DNA from 3 places in the Brevibacillus ginsengisoli genome. Region 3 is predicted to be linked to each of the others. Evidence: riboswitches for the same ligand, from Rfam matches in the RefSeq annotation. Region 3 holds a riboswitch; each other region holds the start of a gene.
The links. A riboswitch is a leader RNA that binds a small molecule or an ion and turns the genes downstream of it on or off. The one in region 3 is predicted to bind cyclic di-AMP.
Positions count from the first base shown of each region.

Region 1: linked by a shared signal. The riboswitch ahead of ACQCN2_RS14920 (APC family permease) and the one ahead of ACQCN2_RS21220 (CAP domain-containing protein) in region 3 are both predicted to bind cyclic di-AMP.
Region 2: linked by a shared signal. The riboswitch ahead of ACQCN2_RS18620 (C40 family peptidase) and the one ahead of ACQCN2_RS21220 (CAP domain-containing protein) in region 3 are both predicted to bind cyclic di-AMP.

Region 1 covers NZ_JBNJQR010000007.1:21,870-30,128, forward strand. Annotated here, with positions in the region: gene ACQCN2_RS14895 (glycosyltransferase family 39 protein) at 1-554, opposite strand, end outside; gene ACQCN2_RS14900 (hypothetical protein) at 558-1,319, opposite strand; gene ACQCN2_RS14905 (hypothetical protein) at 1,407-2,597, opposite strand; gene ACQCN2_RS14910 (UDP-glucose dehydrogenase family protein) at 2,726-4,030, opposite strand; gene ACQCN2_RS14915 (lysylphosphatidylglycerol synthase transmembrane domain-containing protein) at 4,040-4,981, opposite strand; cyclic di-AMP (ydaO/yuaA leader) riboswitch at 5,228-5,360, shown strand; gene ACQCN2_RS14920 (APC family permease) at 5,455-7,272, shown strand; gene ACQCN2_RS14925 (MBL fold metallo-hydrolase) at 7,357-8,094, opposite strand; gene ACQCN2_RS14930 (MarR family winged helix-turn-helix transcriptional regulator) at 8,171-8,259, opposite strand, start outside.
Region 2 covers NZ_JBNJQR010000009.1:199,427-207,685, forward strand. Annotated here, with positions in the region: gene ACQCN2_RS18595 (class I adenylate-forming enzyme family protein) at 1-877, shown strand, start outside; gene ACQCN2_RS18600 (MaoC family dehydratase) at 914-1,747, shown strand; gene ACQCN2_RS18605 (SDR family NAD(P)-dependent oxidoreductase) at 1,776-2,597, shown strand; gene ACQCN2_RS18610 (sensor histidine kinase) at 2,741-4,102, opposite strand; gene ACQCN2_RS18615 (response regulator transcription factor) at 4,104-4,826, opposite strand; gene ACQCN2_RS18620 (C40 family peptidase) at 5,017-5,571, opposite strand; cyclic di-AMP (ydaO/yuaA leader) riboswitch at 5,576-5,711, opposite strand; gene ACQCN2_RS18625 (LiaF transmembrane domain-containing protein) at 5,937-6,350, shown strand; gene ACQCN2_RS18630 (PspA/IM30 family protein) at 6,397-7,101, shown strand; gene ACQCN2_RS18635 (class I SAM-dependent methyltransferase) at 7,241-7,783, shown strand; gene liaF (cell wall-active antibiotics response protein LiaF) at 7,835-8,259, shown strand, end outside.
Region 3 covers NZ_JBNJQR010000012.1:27,430-35,688, reverse strand. Annotated here, with positions in the region: gene ACQCN2_RS21230 (methyl-accepting chemotaxis protein) at 1-466, shown strand, start outside; gene ACQCN2_RS21225 (macrolide family glycosyltransferase) at 574-1,824, shown strand; gene ACQCN2_RS21220 (CAP domain-containing protein) at 1,881-2,579, opposite strand; cyclic di-AMP (ydaO/yuaA leader) riboswitch at 2,587-2,754, opposite strand; gene ACQCN2_RS21215 (hypothetical protein) at 2,828-3,439, opposite strand; gene ACQCN2_RS21210 (S16 family serine protease) at 3,465-4,220, opposite strand; gene ACQCN2_RS21205 (biotin transporter BioY) at 4,417-4,953, shown strand; gene ACQCN2_RS21200 (RcpC/CpaB family pilus assembly protein) at 5,065-5,799, shown strand; gene ACQCN2_RS21195 (CpaE/TadZ family protein) at 5,796-7,166, shown strand; gene ACQCN2_RS21190 (TadA family conjugal transfer-associated ATPase) at 7,163-8,259, shown strand, end outside.

The DNA of each region.
Region 1 (8,259 bases), on a different contig from region 3:
GCAAACGGCAGGTACGAGATTCTTACACCGTACAATAACCCCAGCAATATCCCGGAGAGCAGGAGTGCCAAAGCTCGATTTTTTTCAGAATGTCTGGAATCCATCGCAAGAAGACTGCTTGCCACCACACCCATCGCAAGCAGTGTGCCAAAACTATCGGAGAGCGGTTGAGTACCCAGCACGAGATCAAGCGGAGAAACGGACCAGAGAATACATGCCCACAACGCCACCCTCGCCCCACTGTATCTTTTGACAATTAGATAAAGCGGAAAAATAGTCAGCGCCGCCGCAACCATCGATAGAAACGACAAGGCTTCAAAACCATTGGGGATAAAAGCCGCAAATACGTGAGCAACCAGCAGATAGATTGGATAACCAGGAAAATGCGGCTGCATCTGCGCAATGTCATAACTCTTCAGCGCTAACGCAAAATCCACATCATCCCAGCCACCCGGACCATTCGCCAGGAAGAAAAACCGAATCAGACAGGCAAACAGCGAGATTCCGGCCAACCATCCTATTTCGCGTCTGCGCTTACTGACTTGTGTCTTCATCGTCTACGCCCGACGCTTGCGAAGTGTTCTTATGATGATGAGAGCCAGCACGAGCAGAATAACGATGATGGGAAGCCAATTTTTTAGGCCACCCATACTGCTTGCCGCGCTTCCTTGCTCCTTCTGATTTCCAACATCTGCACCCACGCTAAAGTGTCCCACTTCCAAGCTTTTTAGCTGGAATTGTTCTTGAAGGGTTTTGAGAATCTCGTCTTTTTTCGTCTTGAACAATGCTTGATCTGGCGCTTTTACGCCGACCCCAAATAATCCGGGGTTCCCCAGTGACTGCAATTCCTGTTCAAAATCTTGACGAATCTTTTGATCCAAAGCAGGGTCTTTTGCTTTCACGACAGGAGAGAGGGCATCATATGTAGCCAATCCCTTGGCAAGAAGCAGTTTCCCTTGCTTATAATCCGTAAAATCCTTATCAACGCCATCGAGTCTGCGAGCGACATTGAGCACCAATGTTTTTTGAAAAGCGTCTATGGCAGCTGCTTTGTTCTGTTGATCCAATGATTGGGCAATCGCTTCACCCGGCTTCGTCCCCATGTGCATATCCAATTCTTCTTTTACCGTTAGAAACGATGTCTTGGCACCGGCAAAATCAGGCGGCGTCTGGTTTAAAGCCGCAACCACTTTCTTGTAAACCTCCGCTACCGCTTCCTCGTTGGGATTGCCATACGAATAGGCAGATGCCAGATGCGGCTGCACTGTCACAACCAGTACTAGCAGCAATAAAGATAAGATCACTTTTCTTATACCCATGAAGAATTCTCCTTTGCCATCACGTCAGTAAATAGGAAGATAGCACAAATCATGCACACCGCATTCGTGTGCATGACCCAGCTTAGGTTACTTCCCGTATTTTGTTAGTTTATCCAAATCTGCTTCGACTAGTTTAAATACTGCCGTTGCTCCATCTTTGTTGCCAGCCTTCACTTCGTTGATTAATTTTTGTGCGTTATCAATTAACGCTTTGGCTTTGGCTTCGCTGCCAAGCGCTTTTGGCAGATCATTCTTCACGACATCAATGAACAATGCGCCTTCCATCGCAGTGATGGCCGCCTTGTCTTTGCCCCAGTTCTCGAAGGTCTCTTTGTATTCACCCTTCGCTGTATTGGCAAAAGCGCGAACATACGCCTTGTTAATCAGATCTCCTTTGATGTTCTTCACGTCATTGGAAAGATCAAACTGCTGGTTAATATAATCAACGTCCGCTTTGTCATTTTCACTCAAGTAGCCTTTCAGCGACTGGAAGAACGCCCAGCCTTCCGCTTGCTCGGCTTTCAGATCGTCTTTGCTGCCTTCTTTCACGAGACCTTCAAGCTTATAGCCGTACCCTTTTTCCGCTCCGGAAGCGAGGTAGAAGGCTTTCATGATCGTTTTATCAACGACTTGCTTGCCAAGGTTGAACGCAAGGTTATCTCCTTTTTCAAGCGCACTGTCCATCTCACCAAAACCAGCATCAATAGTGCTTACCAGTTGGGTACCGTACTTGGTATCACGCTTGCCAACCATGTCTTTCATTAAGCCGTCATAGAAGCCTTTTGCTTCAGTAATTTCAGCTGTTGCTTTATCTTTATCTTTAAACTTGTCGTTCGCTTCCTTGAAATCGTGACGCATGGATTGGAAGAAAACTTTATACAAGAGTTTCTCGTGCAATTCAGCAACCGTCAAAGCGGAGAGTGAACCATCTTTTCCAGCATTCATCGCAGTTTCCAAATGATCATTGGTTTGGTCACTGTTCTCTTCATCGCGGGATTGAACCAAAGCTTTCAGGTTATCTCCGTAGATTTTTTGGGCCTTATCCCAATCTACTTTGCCGCCAGCTTTTCCTTTTTCCAATTCTGCAATCAGATCTTTAGCTGCTTGGGTATACTCAGCAGGAGTCAATTCTTTTTTCTCTTCTGGCTTCACCTGCTCAGTGGATGCTGGCTGTGTTTGGGCAGCATTGGTGCTAGCTGGAGCCGCTTGATTGCCCCCGCAGCCTGTAACCAGCAGACCGACTAATGAAGCTGTTGCTAATAAGTTAAATGCCTTCATGAAATGAATTCCCCTCTCCGCTCTATACAACAATGTAATAATGATAATCGTTATCAATCACACTTTGTATTCTATTTGAGAGTGAGAACCATTGTCAATTGGTTTTTTCGTTATCGCTGTCCTCTTCTTTATTTTCCTAATCCAATGTACACAAAACCTTCACTTTCTGCCGTCTTGCGTTCGAAAAGATTACGAAAATCAAACAGATAAGGCGCCTTCATCCGACCTCTCACACTTGCCAAATCCATCTCTCTAAACTCATTCCAGTCTGTTAGAATCACGACTCCATCAGCATGCTGGATTGTGTCCTCAAGATTGTTCCCATAGGCAACCCGATCCTGCCAAAGCTTGCGGGCATGCTCCATCGCTTGCGGATCATAAATCCGAACGCGGACTCCCACTTCCAGGAGCATATTGATGACGTCCATCGCTGTCGAGTCCCGCACGTCGTCTGTTCCTGCCTTAAAAGCTACACCGAGTACAGCCAGCTCCACATTCTCCAGACTTGGATAAGACTCTCCGATCCTGTTCACCAGATATTCTTTCTGCAAATTGTTACTGTAAAGTGTAGCCTCCACTAATGGCAGCGAGATGCTTTTGTCACCAGCCATGCTGCTTAGTGCCGTAGTGTCTTTCGGCAGACAAGAACCTCCGAAGCCGGGGCCTGGTTGCAAATGCTTGCCCCCAATTCGATCGTCCAACCCCATCGCGTAGGCCAGTGTCCCCACATCTGCCGCCAAACCATCACAGAGTCGGGCCATTTCATTAATAAAAGCCACTTTCATTGCCAGAAAGCTGTTCGACGCATACTTCACCAATTCCGCCGTTTGAAAATCCGTAACCACAAACGGAACTCCTTGTTGCTCGAACGGGCGATACAACGCATACATGATCTCAAGTGAACGCTCGTTGTCTGTACCCAAGATGATACGGGATGGCTGGTAAAAATCATCCAACGCGTGTCCCTCACGGAAAAACTCCGGATTCGAGACGACATCGTACGCATCGTAATCGTTCCCGCATGCATGAAGCAGTTCTTTGATTTCCTGATTGGTCCCCACTGGTACCGTGCTTTTGGTCACGATGAGCTTGTATCCGACCAAATTCTCACCTATCGTTCTCACCGCAGAGAAAAGCGCGCTTCTATCCACATCTCCCCGATAATCAATTGGTGTTCCAACCGCCAGAAAAATGACGTCTGCCCATTTGATCCCCTCCTCCAAGTCGTTGGAGAAGCGAATTCTGTCAGCCTTGATTTGCTCGAGCAATACTTCTTTCATCCTTGGTTCATAGAGAGGAAGTTTGCCTTGTTGCAGGCATTCAATTTTCTGTTTATCTATATCCAGGCATAGGACGTCCCAGCCAAAAAAGGCGAGGCCGACTCCCATCGTCAACCCTACGTACCCTGTTCCCATAATGGATATTTTTGTCATGTAGTTGCCTCATTTCTGTTCTTCTAGCTTTTTCTTTGCCGTCCATTTTCGTACATCCCGCAGCGATACAGGCGAGGTGATGAGTACATAGGCGCCTGCCGCGAATGAAAAGATGAATTTGAATCCGTGACTAAGCAAAGCAACCGCGTATGCGTTCGAAAGCGACATCCCCACTGCCGCCAGCGAAAAGCTCATCACACTCTCGTACGTTCCAATCCCGCCAGGAGTAAAATTAAACGTCTGTCCCGCAATCGTCATGCTGGTCACCCAGACCCCCTGAAGAAAAGACAGCTTGATCTTTAAAGCGTGAGCAACACCAATCACCACAAACGCTTCCAGTAACCAGCTAATTGCGGTCAAGCTCACGATCATGACGCCGCTTGTTCCACTCATCGCTTGCTTCATTAGACGGACATGCTTGTGCAGGAAGCCAGACAACTTCTGTTTGGATAAAAAATAGACAAGGCCGATGACAAGCATGATTCCCAGCACAAATCCAATCATCGCGAACCACGAAACACGAAGCCCGATGACCAAGACCCCGATCCCGGAGAATAGCCCCAGCGTAAGGACATCCAGACTGCGAAGTACAATCACGGAATGAGCCGCTTCGTCCCAACTGGCATGCTTGCCTTGGACCAGATAACCTGCTCGCACAACTTCTCCCACTTTAAACGGAAGAATGTGATTGATGAATAAACTATAAAATAATGCATGCAGACAAACCTTGAAGGATACATGATCATGCAAGTATCGTCGCCAGGCAACGGCCCGCAGAACAAAAGCCATACCATACAAGACCGTCATCAAAAGTAGAGCTATCGGCTGAGCAAGCAGACGCAGCAATTGATTCGCGACTAGCTTGAGATCAAACCACCCCAGGCACAGGTACACAAACGCGGCAAAAATGATCAGGCGAATGCCCCAAATTCCAATCGTTTTTTTGTTCATTCCATATGCAATCCTTTAACCATCATAGTCTTTTGATAGCCATTCATTCTTCCGGAAAAATATAGTACGAACGTCCCATTTCCAGACGAAAAACAGCTCATCCACAAATATAGCAGAACATGATTCAGATAGCAGTAAGAAGCTAACGTGTAATTTTGTCCATTGTAAACGCTTACTCAGCGATTTTAGACACTTGCTGTTTGAATTTCGGGAGTGTAGGATTTCGTATGTAATTATCTTAAATTGAATAGGTGAACGCTTAATCGAATGAACGGGGGAACCAATCTTCTGGGGTGAATCTCATCTGAAGCGATGAGTAGGGCAACTCGAATCTGTCCGAATCCGTCAGCTAACCTCGTAAGCGTGGATCGGGGTGAATACTGTTGACACAAGACCGTACTTAATCCTCCTTGTGTTTTTTGTGTTGTAAATGAGCGATTGAACTATCTTACACAAAGCGGGGATTACACATCATGGTATCGAAGTTAAAACGTTTTCTCATTGGCCGCCCAATGAAATCAACCGCACTGGCTGATGAAAAACTGAGCAAGCTGAAAGCGTTAGCGGTCCTCTCATCTGACGCTTTATCATCGGTCGCCTACGGAACAGAGCAAATCTTGCTCGTTTTGATGGTGGGAGGCTTTACCGCCCTCTGGTATTCCATTCCGATTTCGATTGCCGTACTCGGATTGTTAACTGTTCTCATCCTGTCGTATCGCCAGACGATCTTTACGTACCCCTCTGGAGGCGGAGCGTACATCGTCGCAAAGGAAAATTTGGGTTTGCCTTTTGGATTAGTGGCGGGTGGTTCGCTTTTGGTGGATTATATCCTGACGGTTGCTGTTAGCGCTTCTGCCGGCACCGATGCCATTACCTCAGCTTTTCCGTTTTTACACGAGGACCGTGTTCTGATTGCAGTTGGCATGATTCTTATTCTTACCATTCTGAATTTGCGCGGGATCTCCGAATCAGCCACCATTCTTGCTTATCCAGTTTATCTGTTTGTTTTTGCTATTTTCGTATTAATCATAAGTGGATTCTATCAACTGATGACAGGAACGATTCCTGCTCACCAACCTACCTATGGTGTCTCGATTTCGGGTATCAGCCTATTTATTCTGTTAAAAGCCTTTAGCTCAGGCTGTTCGGCGCTAACAGGGGTGGAAGCAGTATCCAACGCCATTCCCAACTTCAAGGCACCTTCTGAAAAAAATGCGGCCATTACCCTTGCAATGATGGGGGCAATCCTGGGCTGTATGTTTATTGGCATCAGCTTTTTGGCCTACTGGTATGGAATCTCTCCTAACCCGAAAGAAACGGTTGTCTCTCAAATTGCAGCGGCTACGTTTGGACGCGGCGGGATTTATTATGGCATTCAGACGATCACCGCTTTGATTCTGTTCCTAGCCGCCAATACGGCATACTCCGCTTTTCCTTTACTTGCTTTTATGCTGGCGAAGGATAAATTTATGCCGCACATGTTCATGGTACGAGGAGATCGGCTCGGCTTCTCCAACGGGATTATTGTGCTAGGTGTGTTCTCTGCTCTGCTCATCGTGATTTTCAAAGGAGATACGGAGAACCTGATCCCACTGTACGCACTGGGCGTATTTATTCCGTTCACGCTGTCACAGGCTGGGATGATGAAAAGATGGTTCACGCGCAAACCTCGAGGCTGGGCGCTTCCATTTAGCATTAACACGATTGGGATGCTCACTACGCTATCGATTGCCCTTATTTTTACCATTACGAAGTTTTCGCAGGTGTGGATCATCTTTGTGTTTTTGCCAGTGGTTATTCTCGTTTTCCGCAACATTCATCAGCATTATGACGATATTGCCGAAGAGCTGCGAATTGACATTTCTCGGGACAAGCCGATAAGCAAAGACAATGTGGTTGTCATTCCGGTTGCCGGGGTAACCCGTGTGGTCATGGAAACGATCGGCTACGCCAAGTCGATGACGGATAATGTGGTGGCCGTTTATGTAGGCTTTGATGATGAGTCCGTCGACAAAATGGAGAGCAAATGGGCGGAATGGAATCCCGGCATTCGTCTGATCGTCCTTCGCTCCCGCTATCGAAGCATCCTGAAACCGTTAATCAAGTTTATCGATACGGTTGAATGGAAAACAGCGAAGAATGGCCATATTACCATCTTAATGCCGCAGTTTATCACGAAGAAGTGGTGGCACAACTTCCTGCACAATCAGACCAGTTGGCTGATTCGCGCCTACCTGTTCACTCGTAAAAACGTAACCGTAGCAACCGTGCCATATCATTTGCAGAAATAATCAAATGAAAAAGCAACGACCAGCCATCACACGGCTGGTCGTTTTTTAAACTTTCAGGAACCATCTTGGCTTGTCGATCTTTTTCTACTCGGAATAGTCTTGTATGATCTTTTTCAAAGCCGCCTTCACATCGCCCTGAAAAACCCCTCCATGATAGCAAATCAACTGATCAATGTCGTAGTCAAGCATTCGTCGAACGGAGCGTACAGCCTCTTCCATATCCATTGTATATTGAGGATTTGCGATATTCAGAGCTCCTTGCTGCACGACAACAGCGTCCCCAGCGATCAATGTTTTACTTGCTGGAAGGTACAATGAGATATGGCCAGGCATATGACCGGGAGTGTGGACAATCTCAATGCCACCGCACCAAGGAAGTCGTTCACCGGCAGAGACCGTGCGATCAACCGATGCCGGTTCAATGGATTTCACGAAGGACATAAATTGTTCCGCAAAAGGCTTTGCTTCTTCCGGCAACGCATCAAAGCTCGATTCCGCTTGTTCAAGCCGTAAAGACTTTTTTGTCCCATCGATATATGGTTTTTCAAAGTCATATGCAATAATCTCCACTTGCGGGTACAATCGCTTTAAAGCGGCAAGCGAGCCCATATGATCCAAATCGTGATGAGTCACGATCACTTTGGTTAACGAGGCAAGATCGACATTATTCCGTTTGGCGGCTTCCTCAAGATAGGCTTCAAAATTTGGATAACCACAGTCAATCAGAATGGTATCTTGCTCACTTTGAAGAATAACAGGATGAATGACTTGCCTTTGTCCGCTATACTCAAATTCAATGTCCAGTACATGTATGTAATGCATACAATACCCTCCCATTATATTTGCTACCTATCATTATATCAGTAACCCTCCTCAAGAAACCCAAATCCCCCCATTCTTAAAGTTGAATTTCTTGCAGGCAAGCTAACAATTCCTTATGCAGCCGGAGTAAGGATTCCACATCATTCTCATCCAACTTCTCCAATG
Region 2 (8,259 bases), on a different contig from region 3:
ACTGCCTTTTTTTCAAGCGGAATCCGTTATGGATCAACTGCTAAGCGGACAGATTACGTCAACTTTTCTTGTGCCGACGATGATTGCCAAGCTGCTCTCCATGCTTGCTGATCAAACACAGATGACTCCAATTTTTCGTACACTTCCGTTAAAGATTGTGTCAGCGGGTGCCAAGCTCGATCTGACTTTAAAAAAAGCGTGGCTCTCCTGCTTCAAGCAATCACAGCTTTATGAATACTACGGGGCGGCAGAGCTTAGCTTTGTCAGCTATATTTCTCCTGATGATCAGCTTACGGTCGGGAACAGCGTCGGCAAAGCGTTTCCGCAAACAAAGCTGGTGATTCGCAGTGATGCCGGAAAGCTATGTGAAGTCGGAGAAGTTGGAGAAGTGTACGTCCAAAGTGAGATGATCGCCCAAGCCTATGGACATCAGGTAGCGGAGAAGTTTCTATTGCCGCAAGAAGGATACTACACAGTGGGGGACATGGGGTACCTGGATAAAGCGGGTTATTTGTTTTTGACGGGTCGCAAACAGGATATGATCCTGCGTGGAGGAGTCAATATCTATCCTTTAGAAATTGAGCGCGTACTCAATCAGCACCTAAATGTGGCAGAAGTGGTTGTTCTAGGGATACCAGACCAAGTAATGGGAGAGTGTATCGTCGCCGCTATTGTCGAATCTAACCAAGAAGAAAGGAAACCTTCTGAAGTGAAGCTAATGACTCGTCAGGAGTCCAAGTTCCATTCATGGGTGAGACACCATCTTCAGCAGTCACGCTGGCCGGATTACTATCTGATCGTTGAGCAGCTTCCGCTAGGCTCTGCGGGAAAAGCAGACAAAGAGACGCTTCGCAACTGGATTGTTACGTCTAAATAAAATCAACACCATGCCATGGAGTAGGAGAGAAAGAGCATGAATCAGTGGAACCCGTCGAAGATCTATCGCGGCCTTGTTACCAATGATTTTCACGTAAATGTCACCGAAACCCAAGTGAAGAGCTTTGCCAAAGCGGTGGAATGGCCGTTAGATCACGGGCTTCCGCCGACGTTACCTATTACTTTTTGGCAGCATTCGTATCCGGAATGGCTTAAGAATTGTCCCTTACCGCAATTACTAAAAGAACAAAACTTCATTTACGAGAAGCCCTTACGAATCGGGATCTCCTATCGGTGCCGAATTGAGTGTGCAGAAGCCTATTATGTGCAAACGCCAAAGAATAAGGTTTACCTCGCCCTTCTTCATCGTTTGATTGGAGAGGAGGGAGATGAGCGTGTGTTTATAGCAGATACACTACTATATCTGCCAGTTTCAGAGCCAATAGCTACAGAAGTGATAAGGGAGCCTGTATATGAGTTGGCATCACAGGGGATGAAGCTACAGTCCTCATTGATAAAGCGCATAACAACTGAAGCCATTCGTGAGTATGCCTACGCGTCAGGAGACACACAAGCCATTCATCTGGAAGAGGCAGCGGCTCAAGCGGCAGGATTTCCTGCTGTATTGGCTCATGGGATGTACGGGATGGGATTGTCCATATCTTCTGAAACGGTGCTGACAGATAAGAGATTAGTCTCTTATCATATGCGTTTTCTGGCTCCAATTTTTGCGGGAGATCAGGTTCAATTCTCTATTTATTCGGGTGAAGACAAAGCTTCCAACGGCCAGAGTGAACAGAGCTTCAAGTTGGTTGGCTGTTCCTCTCGAACGGGTAAGCCAGTCTATGTCGGAAAAATCAAGGTTACCTAGAAATTGAAAGAAGAGAGGAACAAACCAGATGCATTCGAATGAGATGAGTTTCAAAAGGAAGGTAGCCCTGATCACAGGATCAACTCGCGGGATTGGACTCGCAATCGCCAAACAGTTGCTTACTCAAGGAGCTTTTGTAGTTGTGAACGGCACAAGTTTAGAACGGGTGAAAGAGACTGTCACTCAATTAGAAATCCATGCGGAAGGACGGGTCATCGGAGTAGCCGGTCGGGTTGAAGAGATGAAGACAGGTCAATTGCTTGTTGAGACGGCGATACAAGCATTTGGACGGGTTGATTTTTTGATAAACAATGCTGGTATTGTCGCAGACCGCATGACACATCGGATGTCAGAAGAGGAATGGGATCAGGTCATGCGAGTACACGCCAAAGGGACCTTTTCTTGTACGCAACCATTTATTCAAGCGCTTAGAGAATCAGCTCAACCTGGGATCATTATCAACATGATCTCTACAGCGGGTCTTCTAGGGACAGTGGGTCAAATCAATTACGCGGCTGCCAAGGGAGCCATACTCGCCATGACGTATACATGGGCAGAAGAATTGAAGTCCCTTCCTGTTCGTGTACATGCGGTAGCGCCTGCTGCGTTGACGGATATGACACGCCCCCATGTCAATCGCGAACAGAAGCTGGCTCGCGAACAAGGCAAAGAGCTTCCCGAATATTGGAGAATCGGTTCTGCTGAAGAGGTAGGAAGATTTGTCTCGTGGTTGCTTAGTCATTCGGTGGAAAGTGGAACTGTGTTTGGGATTAACGGGACACAAGCGGTTCAATGGTTAAAGCCGGTTTGTGTCGAATATCCGTTTGACGATATTCAACAATCCCCATAAAAAGAAAAAAAGTATCATACCGTGTGCGATCTTGTCATCGCCAAGTAGATACTAAAATAGGGTGTTTTACACGTGAAAGCAATAATGCTTACGACTTAGTCTAGCAGTCATTTATTAAAAAGACATAAAACGTTCATAAATATCTATAAAGTATTTGCCGGATCCTTACGCATAATCGGAAGCGATACGGTGAAGCAGCTGCCTTCCCCTTGTTGGCTGGTTACAGTAATTTGGCCACCATGCCGCTCCATGATACTTTGCGCAATAGTAAGTCCAAGCCCGGTCCCGCCACTATTGCGATTTCGCGATTTCTCCGCCCGATAGAATTTTGTGAAGACTTTATTCAGGTCTTCTTCCGCAATTCCTTCTCCTTTGTCAATGACGTTAACCACCAGTTGGTGTTCGCGCTGATCACAAGTCAAAAGAATCGATCCATCGGGTTTATTGTAATAGATGGCATTATTCAACAGATTTTGCATGACACGGCGTAATTTGGCTTGATCTCCTTCAACGAACAGGCGATCTGACACACGCAATTTCCACTTGAACTCCAGGTTGGCTTCACGCGTCTTCTCAAGATAATCCTCAACCAGACTCTGGAGAAACGTTTGCACGTGGATTCGGCTGTAAGTCAGGGGCAATTCCGTGCTGTATTGGCTGAAATCCTGCAGCTCATCAATCAACCGTTCCAGATCGGACGCTTTTTCTTCCATCTTTTTCATTCGATTCTGAATTTTATCCAGATCTGTCACACGACCCGATGCGATAAACGAGGCGTACCCTTTAATCGTCGTGAGCGGAGTGCGGAAGTCGTGAGCAATCGCGGAGATTAATTCATGCTGCCGATCTTCAGAATAGCGAAGCTGCTCCACCATATCCTGAAAATAGCGGAATAGTTGTCCGAATTCGTCATTAGCTTTATAAGAAAAGGAGACAAATCGCTTGCCTTCTTTTATGTCCTGTGTCACGCGAGTTAGTTCATTCACCGGTCGAAGAATCCAGCGAATGAGAATGTAGATGAGTACAGCGCCGATCAAAAGAATACTGGCATAAATGTAGGTGATCGTCATCGATACCCCTTTGGAAGCGAGAATATCATAATCATCCGTAAAGAATTCAATGACGGTTTGTCCCTGGTTGGGAGGTTCGTGATTGAAATGGTATTCGGCGATAATCTTTTTACCGGTTTTTTTCATATCATAGGCCGGCGATGGTTTGGAGAAAAGCTTGTTCCCATTTGCGTCGTAGACCGTAACTCGATACATCAATTCTTTGGGAAGCTGATCATCCAATTCTTTCACTTCGATTGGGTCTTTAAAAACACTGTTGCGCATCAATTGATTGAAGCGGACGAGCTTGGCAGCCTCCATTTCTTGCAAAAACTGCTCGTGGCGATCCGTTTTCATTTGCTCGACAATCAGTTGCTTGAAAAAAAGGTTGTAGGTCAGAAGATGAATGCCGATTACAGCGAGAAAGGACAAGAATAGTTTTTTACCTATTCCCATCCTACTGACGCTCCCCGATGAATACGTACCCGGTACCCCATTGTGTTTTAATGAAGATTCGCTCCGATTCCAGCTTCTCCCGCAGGTTTTTAATATGAACGGTTACTGTATTCAGTGAACCATAGCCATATCCCCATACGCGATCATAGATCTGTTCACGGGTGAAGACAATGCCTGGATTCTCCGCCAGAAAAGTAAGCAGTTGGAATTCCTTCGTGGACAGCTCCACCTTTTCGCCTTCCACAAAAACGGAGTAGGTCTCCTTATGAATCTCCAGTCCTTTAAACTTCAGAATGGTAATAGGAGAAGTGGAGGCATCTTTGTCAGGCGCATCGGTAATCGTTACTTTGCGAATCCGATCGTAGCGGCGAAGGTGTGCGCGTACGCGGGCCAACAACTCTTCGGCATCAAACGGTTTGGTGATATAATCGTCCGCGCCGATTTCGAGTCCAACTACTTTATCTACCGCTTTTCCTTTGGCGCTCAAGAATAGAATCGGAATGTCAGATTCACGGCGAATCTGGGCGCACAACTCGTAGCCACTCATGTTGGGCATCATGATGTCTAGGAGGATTAGGTCGGGTTGTAATCCGTTCTTCAACAGAACCAGGGCTTCAGCACCATCTTCAGTTACAGTAACCTGAAAACCTTCACTTTCAAGTATGTCGTGCAGGAGTTCAAGAATCTCCTGTGTATCATCAACAACGAGTATATGTTCTTTCAAAAAAGACTCCCCCATAATCGAGTTTCACTACCTCAAATATAACACGCTTTCCATGAGAACTGGGACGGTAATTTCTTATAGAAGAAACATATAGACAACATTATATATAACCATCTCATGGGAGCAGGTACTAATTATAATCAGAAAAAGTCAGAGGAAAATGTCCTCTGACCTTTGATGTACGTAGAACTTAGTGTTTTTTCTGTGGTGAAGGCTTTTTCGCTGTTTCAGTTATAGAAGCTGCCTGTACGCTCTTTTTCTTGCTTTGAGCCAGCATCTGATTTGAATCTGGTGAATCCTGAAGAGCTGGAAGAGCAATACGCTTCGCACCAACATAACGCTCGGACCAGTAGTAGGGATCAGTCAATTTGGTTTTGACGACGCCAACTCCTGATTCAGAGTGAATGAAGGTGTTGTTTCCAAGGTAGATTCCCACATGAGATACGCTGTGTCCATTTGTTTTGAAGAACACGAGATCACCAGGTAGAAGCTGTGATCTCTCTACAGCCTTGCCCATCTGATACTGCGCAGCTGAAGAATGAGGGATGTCTACGCCCAGCTTCTGAAACACGTATTGTGTAAAACCGGAGCAGTCAAATCCTCGAGTGCTGGTACCCGATGCCTTGTAAGGCACACCGTATAGCTCCTTCACGGTTGAATCAAGTACATTCTCATCAGCATACGCTGAGATTGTACCCATTGATAAGAGTCCAGCAAGAACAAAAGCCCAAACAAACTTACGCAATGAGGCTGCCCCTTCCGTGAGCCTACGAGGTTAGCTGATGGGTTCGGTTGAAAGGTCCCCTAAGCTGTTTTTCGACAGCTATTCACCCCAAAAGATTGGTTCCCCCGTTTCCAAATAAAGGAATTCGGCTTTTTTTGAGTTATTCTTACACAAAGTACAAGTATTCGCCCCCTAAGTAAATTTTTCCTCTTTAAATAATTAACGTTCATAAAATAGACACAATTAGGCGGTCGTGTTGAAGGACGAGCTCTCATCGGTCTCAAGGCGGAGTGAAAAACCAATCGCTCGTCCGTTATTCAAAAAGCTAAGTTGGCCTAGAATAAAGACATGAACGACAGCACCATTACGAATTGGAGGGATGAAGGATGGGGGAGCGTTCGGGGAAAGTGTTTCTCGGATTATCCCTGCTTATCGTCGGAGTACTTTTATTAGTGGACCAACTCGGTTTGGTTAGACATTTGTTTCACCTCCTTATACCGGGGCTCATCATGATTTTTGGAGCGAAAAAAGTAATTTCGGACGAATCTGCAGGCAAAAAATTCTTTGGGTTGTTTATCTTCCTGTTTGGTTTCTTAATGATGATCGGCAAGCTGCATTTGCTCTTTTCTAGCTTGCTTGCGATTGGAGTCATCTACTTTGGGTTCCGCTTGATTCGCCGTGACACACACCGGACGGATGAAGCCGTCGGATATGCTGATCGACAATGGGCCAAAGCGGTTTTGAAAGAGGACGCTCTGGATCGTTGGGAGCGGGAAGTGGACGCGAGAAACAAAGTTTAAAACTTTTTTAAAAAAACATGAATGGAAATACAAGGAGGAATACACAATGGGTATTATCAAAAGACTTCGCGATTTAACAGTAGCTTCTGTCAATGATGTTATGGATTCTCTGGAAGATCCTGCGGTAATGCTAAATCAATATATGAGGGATCTTGAGGCGGAGATTGGACGAGTGGAGGTATCAGTAGCCCGTCAAGTCGCGCTGGAGAAGAAATTCCGCCAACAGCTGGAAGAAGCCAAGGCAACTGTCCAAAAGCGCGATCGACAAGTCATGCTCGCCTTGCAAGAAGGAGAGGACGAGCTGGCAAGACGTGCCTTGATGGACAAGAAACAACAAGAGACCCGCGCTGAAGAATATGAGCAGATGTATATCTCGGCGCGTGAAGCCGCGCAACAGATGAGAGAGAAGCTTGGTGAGTTGAAAGACGAATTCTATAAGATGCGCGCCAAAAAATACACCCTCGTGGCTCGCGCCGAGGTAGCTCGTACACAAAAACACTTAAACAATGTCATTACAGGAATGGGCTGCGAGAGTGCCAGTCGAGGTTTCGCCCGCATGGAAGATAAAGTGATGCGGATGGAAGCCGAGGCTACTATGAGTGGTCAGTGGAAAGCAAGTTCTGTTGGGTTGGATCAATCTTTCCAAAAATTTGAGAAGGATGAGATTGACACTGAATTAGCGGAACTGAAGGCTTCTTTAAAGGCACCCCAAACGGAAAAGCCGAACGAAGTGCTGGAAGGCCAGAAATAATCTGAACAAGTTTCATACTTACAGTAGCCGAAGAATCTGAGGCTCTGGCGGAGCCAGCCATTCGCAACATCTAGTTGCATGGCTGGCGCTTGTGCTTAGAAAAGTGACATCATACTGGAGGTAAACGCTCGTGTCTGACATGATTATATTTTTAAAGCGATTTGTCTCAAATCCGACTCAAGTAGGCAGTATCATTCCAAGCTCCAGATTTTTAAGCTCACTCATGATGAAACCGATATCTTGGGAGCGATCAGGTGTAATCGTTGAGCTTGGACCAGGCACGGGTGTATTTACCCAAGAAATCATGAAAAAGATGAAAACAGATTCTCATTTTTTTGTCATAGAACGTGATCCACTTTTTCAAAAACTGTTGCGAAAACGATTTCCAACCCTTATCATTCGTAACGAAGCGGTTCAACTTTCCAGCTATTTGTCAGAGACACATCTAACGAAATGTGATGCGATTATTTCTGGCTTGCCTTTTGCTGTGTTTCCAGAGGAGACACGCAGAGAACTACTGGATGAAATCGAGCATTCTCTTAATGACGAAGGAGTCTTTGTCACTTTTCAATATTCCTTACAACTAAAAGAAGCGTTGGAGAAACGATTCGCTAAAGTGGAGATCAGCTTTACTTTATTGAACTTTCCGCCAGCATTTGTCTATACGTGTTACAAAAAATAAACGTTGACTTCTAGCACGCTTGTGATGAGCGCGGGGATGAGGGGACCATAGATGAAATTTTCACGCCTAAATAAATTAATCGCGGGGATCCTGATTATCTTCATCGGTTTCGGACTTCTGCTGGATAACCTTAACTTAATTGATTTTAATCCAGCTATCATATTTCCGCTGATCATTATCTATTTCGGGATGAGGTTATACTCCAAAAAGCGCCAAATAATTGGGGGACTTTTGACCTTATGGGGAGCTTTCATGGTCCTCAGTATGTGGTTTCACATCCGGTTTGATGATGTGTTTGGTGTCCTTGTTTCCTTGGGAGTTGTGTACTTTGGGTTTCGGCTAGTTCGTTCCAAGAAATCCGACAAAGAGAACCAGTCAGAGGAGCTAGTTCACCCCGTTCAACACATGCCAATCGAGACGGGTGGTCAAGAAGCAATCAAGACCGATCCAGAGCCTAAGCCAAATCCAGATCCAGA
Region 3 (8,259 bases):
GCATGGTCGTGGATTTGCGGTTGTAGCAGACGAAGTACGCAAGCTAGCCGAGCAGTCAGCGAAGTCGGCGCAACAGATTAGCGACTTGATCGCAATCATCCAGAATCAGGTGGAACAAGCCATTCAGGTTGGAAATCAAAATGCCGAAGAAGTGACACACGGACTGGAGAAAACAGATCAGGCCAACCAATCCTTCGTTCAAATTCAGGCAGCGATCAATAGCCTGACCGTGAAGGTGAAGGAAGTATCGTCCGCCGTCGAGAAACTCAATCTTGGTACGCAACAGCTTGCATCATCAACCGATGAAATTACACAGTCGGCAGAGGAAACGTCAAGCGCTACACATCAGAATGCGGCTGCCTCCGAACAGCAGTTGGCCTCCATGGAAGAGATATCTTCATCCGCAACGGCACTCTCCCATTTGGCAGAAGAATTGTCCGCAATGATTGCGCATTATAAGGTGTAGACGTTTTGAACTATAATAAACTTGATTCCATTATGTGATTCGAGCGATGAGACAGTGCCCCTTACTTTACCCAATTTAGTGAACAGTAAGCTTAAGGAGTGGTAGAAATGGCGCGTGTTTTATTTATTAACGGTGGATCCGAGGGACATATCAATCCAACTATTGGAGTTGTGCAAGAACTCATTTCGCGTGGGGAAGAGGTCGTGTACTTTTCGATAGAAGCTTTTCGGGAGCGTATTGAGAAGACGGGTGCTTCAGTACGAACATTTGACGATCAAAAATTTATAAAAGCCTTTATCTCAGGTGGAAGAAATTATTTACTTGAGAGAATCAACGGTCTTTTGCTTACGGCAGATATCGTCATACCAAGCGTTCTTGAACAGATCAAAGATGAGCATTTTGATTACATCATCCATGATTCCATGTTTGGTTGTGGACATTTACTTGCTCAAATTCTTAAGCTTCCCGCAATCAACTCTTGTACTTCTTTTGCGCAGACAAAAGAATCTTTCGATAAAATGTTGGAACAGCTTTCTAAAAAAATTCCTACAGAAATAGTTAAACCAATAGAAGATGAATTTCAAAGGCTGACGAAAATGGTCAAGGAAAAATATGGTGTGGAGATCCGTTCTCCTTACGAAGTGTTTTGTAATCCTGCACCACTTACAATCGTTTATACAACAAGGGAGTTCCAACCTGATGGAGAAGCATTCGACCAAACGTATAAATTTGTAGGTCCATCCATCACTTCACGATTCACTCAAGAAAACTTCGACTTTACTACGATCAAGGGAAAAAAACTAATTTACATTTCACTGGGGACAGTCCTTAACCAAGCAATCGATTTCTATAAGCTTTGTTTTGAGGCGTTTGAGAACACTGATCATACGATTGTCATGTCTATTGGGAATAAAACCCAAATTTCTGATTTGGGGGAAATCCCTAAAAACTTCATCGTAAAAAATTATGTTCCACAAACTGACGTACTGCAACATACTAGATTATTTATTACACATGGTGGAATGAACAGTACCAGTGAAGGCCTCTATTACGGGGTTCCGCTGATTGTACTTCCACAAAGCGCGGATCAGCCGATAATTGCGGGGCAAGTCGCTAATATTGGAGCAGGCATTCAATTACAAATGCAAAGCTTGACCGCAAATCAACTGCGTGAAGCCGTAGATCATGTGTTAAACCTTTCATCTTTCAAGAAAGCTGCTGCAAATATTGGGGAATCCTTTCGGAAATCAGGTGGGTATCATCAAGCTGTTGATGAGATACTCGGCAGCGTTGATGTGCTAAATGACCGGCAACAAGTCGATAGAATAAATGAATCCACTAACAAGAATCGAGAGTAAAGTAAAAGAGGTAATTCAGAAACAGTTGCTTTTGTTCCTGAATTACCTCTTTAATTCTAGTTAACTTTTCCGGTAAACTCCTGCACCCAATAGCCATTGTAATAGCCAATTCCAATGGTATCAAAGTTGGGGTTTAAGATATTTTCCCGATGTCCTTGACTGTTCATCCAATCATTCATTACCTGTTGGGCGCTTTGTTGACCCATGGCGATATTTTCACCAGCATAACTAGAGGAAATGCCATACTGCTTCATCATGTCAAAAGGACTACCATAGGTGGGGCTGTTGTGATCGAAATAATGGTTCGTTGACATATCAACCGCTTTATCATTGGCCACTTTAGAGAGAGTGCTGTCAAGCTGCAGTGGCTTCAGACCAGCTTTGGCACGCTCCTGATTCACGATAGTAAACACTTGTTGAGCATAGGTTCCAACTTCTGGTGTTTGCTGTACAGGCTGTTGTACAGGCTGTTGGTTTGTTTGTGGCTGGCTGACTACTGTATTGTTAACTGGCTGGCTATTCGATTGCTGTGGTACATTAAGAGTCATCCCCGCGAAGATCAGGTCGGGATTGCAGATCTGCGGATTTGCCCAAAGCAATTGATAGAACGGGACGCCTTGATTCTGGGCAATATTCGATAATGTGTCGTTAGGTTTCACCTGATAAGTAGCGGCGAATGCGGACGTCGTGATGCTTGACAACGCCAAACCTAATGCAATGGCCATGAGAGGTTTTCTGGAAAAACGCTTTTTCATGGTTCTACTCACTCCTTTTTGTTACCTACGAGGTTAGGTGTCGGATTCGGATTGAGGATACAAACCTACGCTGCGTGAGCGATTCACCCCTAGCAGATCGGTCTATCGGCCAAATCTGCAAAAATTCTTTCCCCCGCACTACTCGATTTTTAAGTAGTTTCGGTCATGACAAAAAGGATAACAGATAATATATTGGGAATAAACGTAATAATGTTGTCAATTGCGGTTGGTTTTTCCACTGGAAGAAATCAACCTTCCGTTGCTGCTTGCTCACTCAACTTATGCTCTTGAACCGCTTTTAACCCGCCTGTGATAAGGACAAACATACAGATATACATCAGAGAAACCAAAATTTCGAGAACTAGCGCCCACATGATTAAACTGTTTGAAGGATTGTCGTCTCTTAACAGCATTTGGTTCAAGTACCGATAGATCATCTGTCCGATGTAATAGAACGGGATGAGGTTTAGGAGGCGTTTTCCGTACATCTTTGTTTTGTCATCCATTTTGGTCAGGAATTTTGCCATGTCCGAGTAAACGGTCCATAACCCTATAAGATTATAGAGGGGAACGATGATGCGGGCTAAAGCATCCCCTGGGGTAACGGGATAGTTCCAAGCGATTTGGCGAAAATCCTTGTGAACATGATAAATCCAGAACAGAAAAAGGATAACCGTCAACCAACCAAGCACAAAGTTGAACACCCCCAAAGATGCGTCTATCCATCCTACATAATCAAAATAAAAGAGTTCATCCCACACCGCGATGACACTGCCGATGAGGCTTAAACAAGAACAAATTGCGCCTACAATCAATAATAAAAATAGAAATTTTCCAATTCGTTCGGACTTTGTTTCCATTAATCTACTTGCATCTCCTTTTTGCTCATGGCAAGTTTTTCAGAAAGGACAAGGCTTCTTCCAGTGTCTCGACTGGTATGATCTGCAAATGGAGACTGTGCTCCTTCGCATATTGCTCGGCTTCTTCCTGATTGCTTACTACCCCAAAGGGAAAACTCCCCTTGTCTTTTGGAACGAAAAAATAATCAACTCCACTTTGTGCCGCGGTCTCTACCTTTTCCCGAATACCTCCCACCGACCCGACGGTACCGTCTTGTTCCAGTGTGCCTGTGCCCGCGATGGTATATTTGCCACCTCGAGAAAAATCCTCAAGGCTCTCCTCTTCCACCAATCCGATTCCGGCCATCAAGCCAAAAGAATTTCCGACATATTGAGCAGACTTCTCCATAATGCTCGCATACTTGGAGTTGACTGATTGAGATGAATCTACCGAATAACCGGAAACTTGTAGCGCATTGGTAACCACCGTTTCCTTGGAAATCTCCTCTTCATTCTGTAACTCTTCGTTATTGCTTGACTCGTCTCGAGAAGCTGGCTCAAAGCTAACCTGTTCGCGATCATAGTGAAAGGTTATTAGAAGCTTTTCGAGGTAGTTTCTCGCCACTCCACCCTCCACATAGGTCATGTACACGTGGCCTTTAATTCCCAATTCTTCGATCTTCACAATATGCCCAGGAGCTATAAACTTCTCGTAATGTGGAAACATCAAGGTGATGGTCAAAGCCAGCGGGACAGCCAGCAAGGTAAAGGCCATCCACTTTTCTTTTTTGTTAAATCGCATGGTTTATACTTCCTTCAAGATGGAGTCGCACACCGTAAATACATACTACATTTATACAGGAATAGAAAATAATTGTAAATGAAGCTCTCGTGACTTAAAACTAAACACTCAAAATATTTACTTTAGGAGAGGTGTTGAATATAATTGTGTTAACGCATTTATATAATTGGTTAACATTTATGGAGGGAAGTATTTCATGAGTAATACAAGTCAGAGATTAAAGATGTCTATTTTATCCGCAATGTTTGCCGTCATTACAGGAATATTGGCTCAAATGGTCATTCCATTGCCGTTCATTCCGATCACTGGACAAACCTTAGCGGTGGGCTTGACTGGTACGATTTTAGGAAGCCGATATGGGGCTCTTTCTATGTTTCTTTATCTTTTACTAGGGGCAATCGGACTGCCTGTTTTCACAGAAGCTAGTGGAGGGTTTTCGATCATCGTAGGGAAATCTGGCGGATACATAATTGGGTTTATCTTTGCTGCTTATATTATTGGCTTTATTATTGAGAAAACTCGCGCTTCTTTTACAATCGCATTAGTGGCAAATGTGATAGGTATGCTGGTCACTCTGTTATTTGGAGTGGTTCAATTAAAATATGTCCTTGGTATCCCATGGGATAAGGCGATGGCATTTGGTGTTTATCCATTCTTACTCGTTGGTGTAGTGAAAGCTGCTTTAGCTTCCTATATAGGTATAGAGGTTCGGAAAAGAATAGTGAAATCATAACGAAGCCAAAAAGACTGCTTCCCTTATTCAATTGGGATGCAGTCTTTTTTTGTCCCACTTCCTCTTCGTATGCTAACAACAAACGTTTCATCAGGAATGGAGGGACACCAGATGAAGCTGCCAGCTATTCATCCAGTTCGGGCCATTGGTATCTTGCTGTTGGCGGGGACTGTGGCGTTGGGGTCTTATCAGGTTTGGAAGCCGTCAACGTTTACGTATATCAAGCTAAAAGAAGGAGTGACTGTAGAGGGGGGAAGCAAGCTTACAGAAGAGGTGGTTGAGCCCGCAACGATAACAACGCAGGAAGTCTGGCAAACCAATCGGAATCCCGTCAGCGGCTTCATTGCCTGGTCGGCAAGGGAACAAGCCATCGGAAGTACGACCACCAGAAGACTGATAGGGGGAGTGCCTTTATTAACGAACGACTTGAATCGGGAAGGGGAAGATGAGCTGAATTCCCACTTGGACAAATCCATGACAGGGATGAGCATTCCAGTTGATAACATTATCGGGGTCACGCCTTATTTAAGTGTGGGGGATAGGGTGCATGTATACGCGTCCTTTGAGGATGATCAAGGAGCTCACTCCGGTCTTCTTTTACGCTCGATGCCGATCCTGTCGTTACAACGTGAGGCACAATCGGAAACCCCCAAGCTGGTTGGCGTGACAATCGGACTTCGTTTGGAGCAAGCGGTTCTTCTGACGCACGCTCTCCACTACGGCAAAATTCGATTGGGAAAAGCCTCCGTCGATGAATCGCTCCTCCCCGGGATTGGAGATGTAGCCTTCGCAAATGCCTTGATGAAGACCAAGAAACGTTGGAGCTCACAGGAGGTGGAACAATGAACATCGGAATTGCTCGTAAACGACTGCTTATCATGAACGCTCATCCACATATGAATCGTGACTTGTACACGAATCTCGCAACCAATCCTAATTTCGAAATCATTCATGAAGCGACCAAAGTGGAAGAGGTGTACGCTTTAATCCAATCAGCTGATGTTCATCTCATTTTGGTCGAAGGACCTCTTGGAGCGGAGACGATCACCATGTGCCAACAGATTCGGGTCCAGTACCCGCATATTACCTGCGTGGCAGCCTGTGTTTCTTCTGATTTAAATTGGGAGCCTTTGTTGAGAGGCTTGGGGGTCTGGGTTCTGCCAAAGCCAATCCAGCTTCATCAATTGGAATGGCTTGCGAGCACTCTCCCACATCCTACCCAATCACAATCAGCAACTCAACAGCAGGCTTCATCCCTCAACCTTCCCGATCATCACTCCAAAACGAAGCAATTTATTACGGTCTACGGTCCCAAGGGTGGTGTGGGGAAAACCTTTTTGTCACGGGAGCTCGCCATGTTCTTTACACAGCAACAAGTCAATGGCAGGCCGTACAAGGTGCTTGCGGTTGATCTCAATCTCGATTTGGGGACATTCGCGACTACCTTGAATCTACCGCGCATCCCCAACATACACACCTGGGCGCAGGAGATTAACCAGCAGTTGCACAAGCTAGCGGCTCGAGATGGACGCCCCATTGATTTGGTAGGCCAAGAAGAGTGGCGGGAGTATAGCATGCGCGCCACGATTAACCCCGAAGATATTCAAAAACACGTTGTTCTGCATGAGGAGTCAGGGCTTCATATTCTAACCTCGCCTCGTGAGATTCGCGATAGTTTCGAGATAAAAGACTACCATCTCTATGTCATGCTGGAGACGTTAAAGCGAAGCGACTACGATGTGGTTCTGCTCGACACAGCCCCCGATACGACGGATGCGACGATTCAAGCGTTGTTTTTTGCTGAAAAAGTGATTATGGTTGGCAATCCTCTCGTGGATGCGATTGAAAATATTCACCGCATGTTAAAACTGCTCCGTGAAGCCAATTACCCGGAGGAACGCATTCAAATTTGCATTAACCGCATGCAGCGAAAGGAAATGTACACCTTAGAGGAGATTCGGGCTTACTTCCAGCTGCACCCCAGTAAGAAAATGTTTACCATTCCCGACGACGAAGAGGTGAAACGCTCCATTAACGCGGGAAAATCGTTAATGCTATCGACCGGAAAATCCCAAGCCAAAGATGCCTTGTTCACACTGGGACAATCCTTTCTTTTACAAGGCGAAGAGGATTCGAAGACACACGTGAAGTCCAAACAACCCTCCTGGTTCTCCAAGTGGGTCAAACCATTCAAGAGAGGTGGAGTTCATTGAATTATGGTCGCAGGGCATTACTTGGGACACCTGAAGCAAGTTCCACGTTGGGTTTGCGCCAATCGCTCAGCGCCAATGATCGAGCCCAACATAAATCAGCGGATTGGCTAACAGACACTCACTCCACCAATCAGGTTGAGCAAGCTAGTTACGTGTCGAGTGAGATGACCTCACAGATAAAAGTCAAAATAGTGGAGAAGTACGGAAGAAGGCTGTGGGAGGAGAAAGATCAGGTCGGCTTAATTGAAGAGGTGAAAAAAGACCTTAGGCTGTTGCTGGAAACCCATGCGGTTCTCTCAAACCTGCAAGCGGAAGCAGAAGTAAACCGATTGTTGCATGAATTGACCGGCTGGGGACCGCTTGACCATTTGCTAGAGGACGATGATATAACAGAGATTTTGTTACACCGCTATGATTTCGTGGTCGTGGAGCGTCGAAGTACGGGACGATTGGAAAAGTTATCGTATCCGTTGTTCCAAACGGAAGAACAGCTGCTTCATACGATTGAGCAGATTGCCGCCACGATGGGACGTGAATTTAATGAAACGAAGGCGGAGTTGCATACACAGTTGCCGGACGGATCTCGTATTGCTGCAACTCACCGAATTATCACGCCAGATGGCCATTCCTTAACCATTCGTAAACATCGCTCCTTATTGAAGGAAGCCGATTATTTGCGGTTGGGGTCGATTTGCGAGCCGTTGCTGCAATTCCTTCGTTGGGCAATCGGGCTAGGGAGAGCATCCGGGCTGGTCAGCGGAGGAACTGGTTCAGGTAAAACTCATTTGTTGAATCTGCTTTCTCAATTTATTTCAGAGGGGCTAAGTGTCATTACGATTGAGGATGTACTGGAGCTTCAGCTTGCTCATCCGTACGTCCGGAGATTTTTGGCCAAACCGATGAATCACGAAGGAAAAGGCGGTTTTTCGATTCGGGATTGCGTACGGCTCTCGCTTCGCAAACGACCCGATATCATCATTGTCGGCGAGACGCGGGGTGGAGAGATTGTCGATATCTTATGGGCGATGAACACCGATCATCCAGGAAGCTGGTCAACAGCGCATGCCAATTCGCCTCGAGCGTTAATTGATTC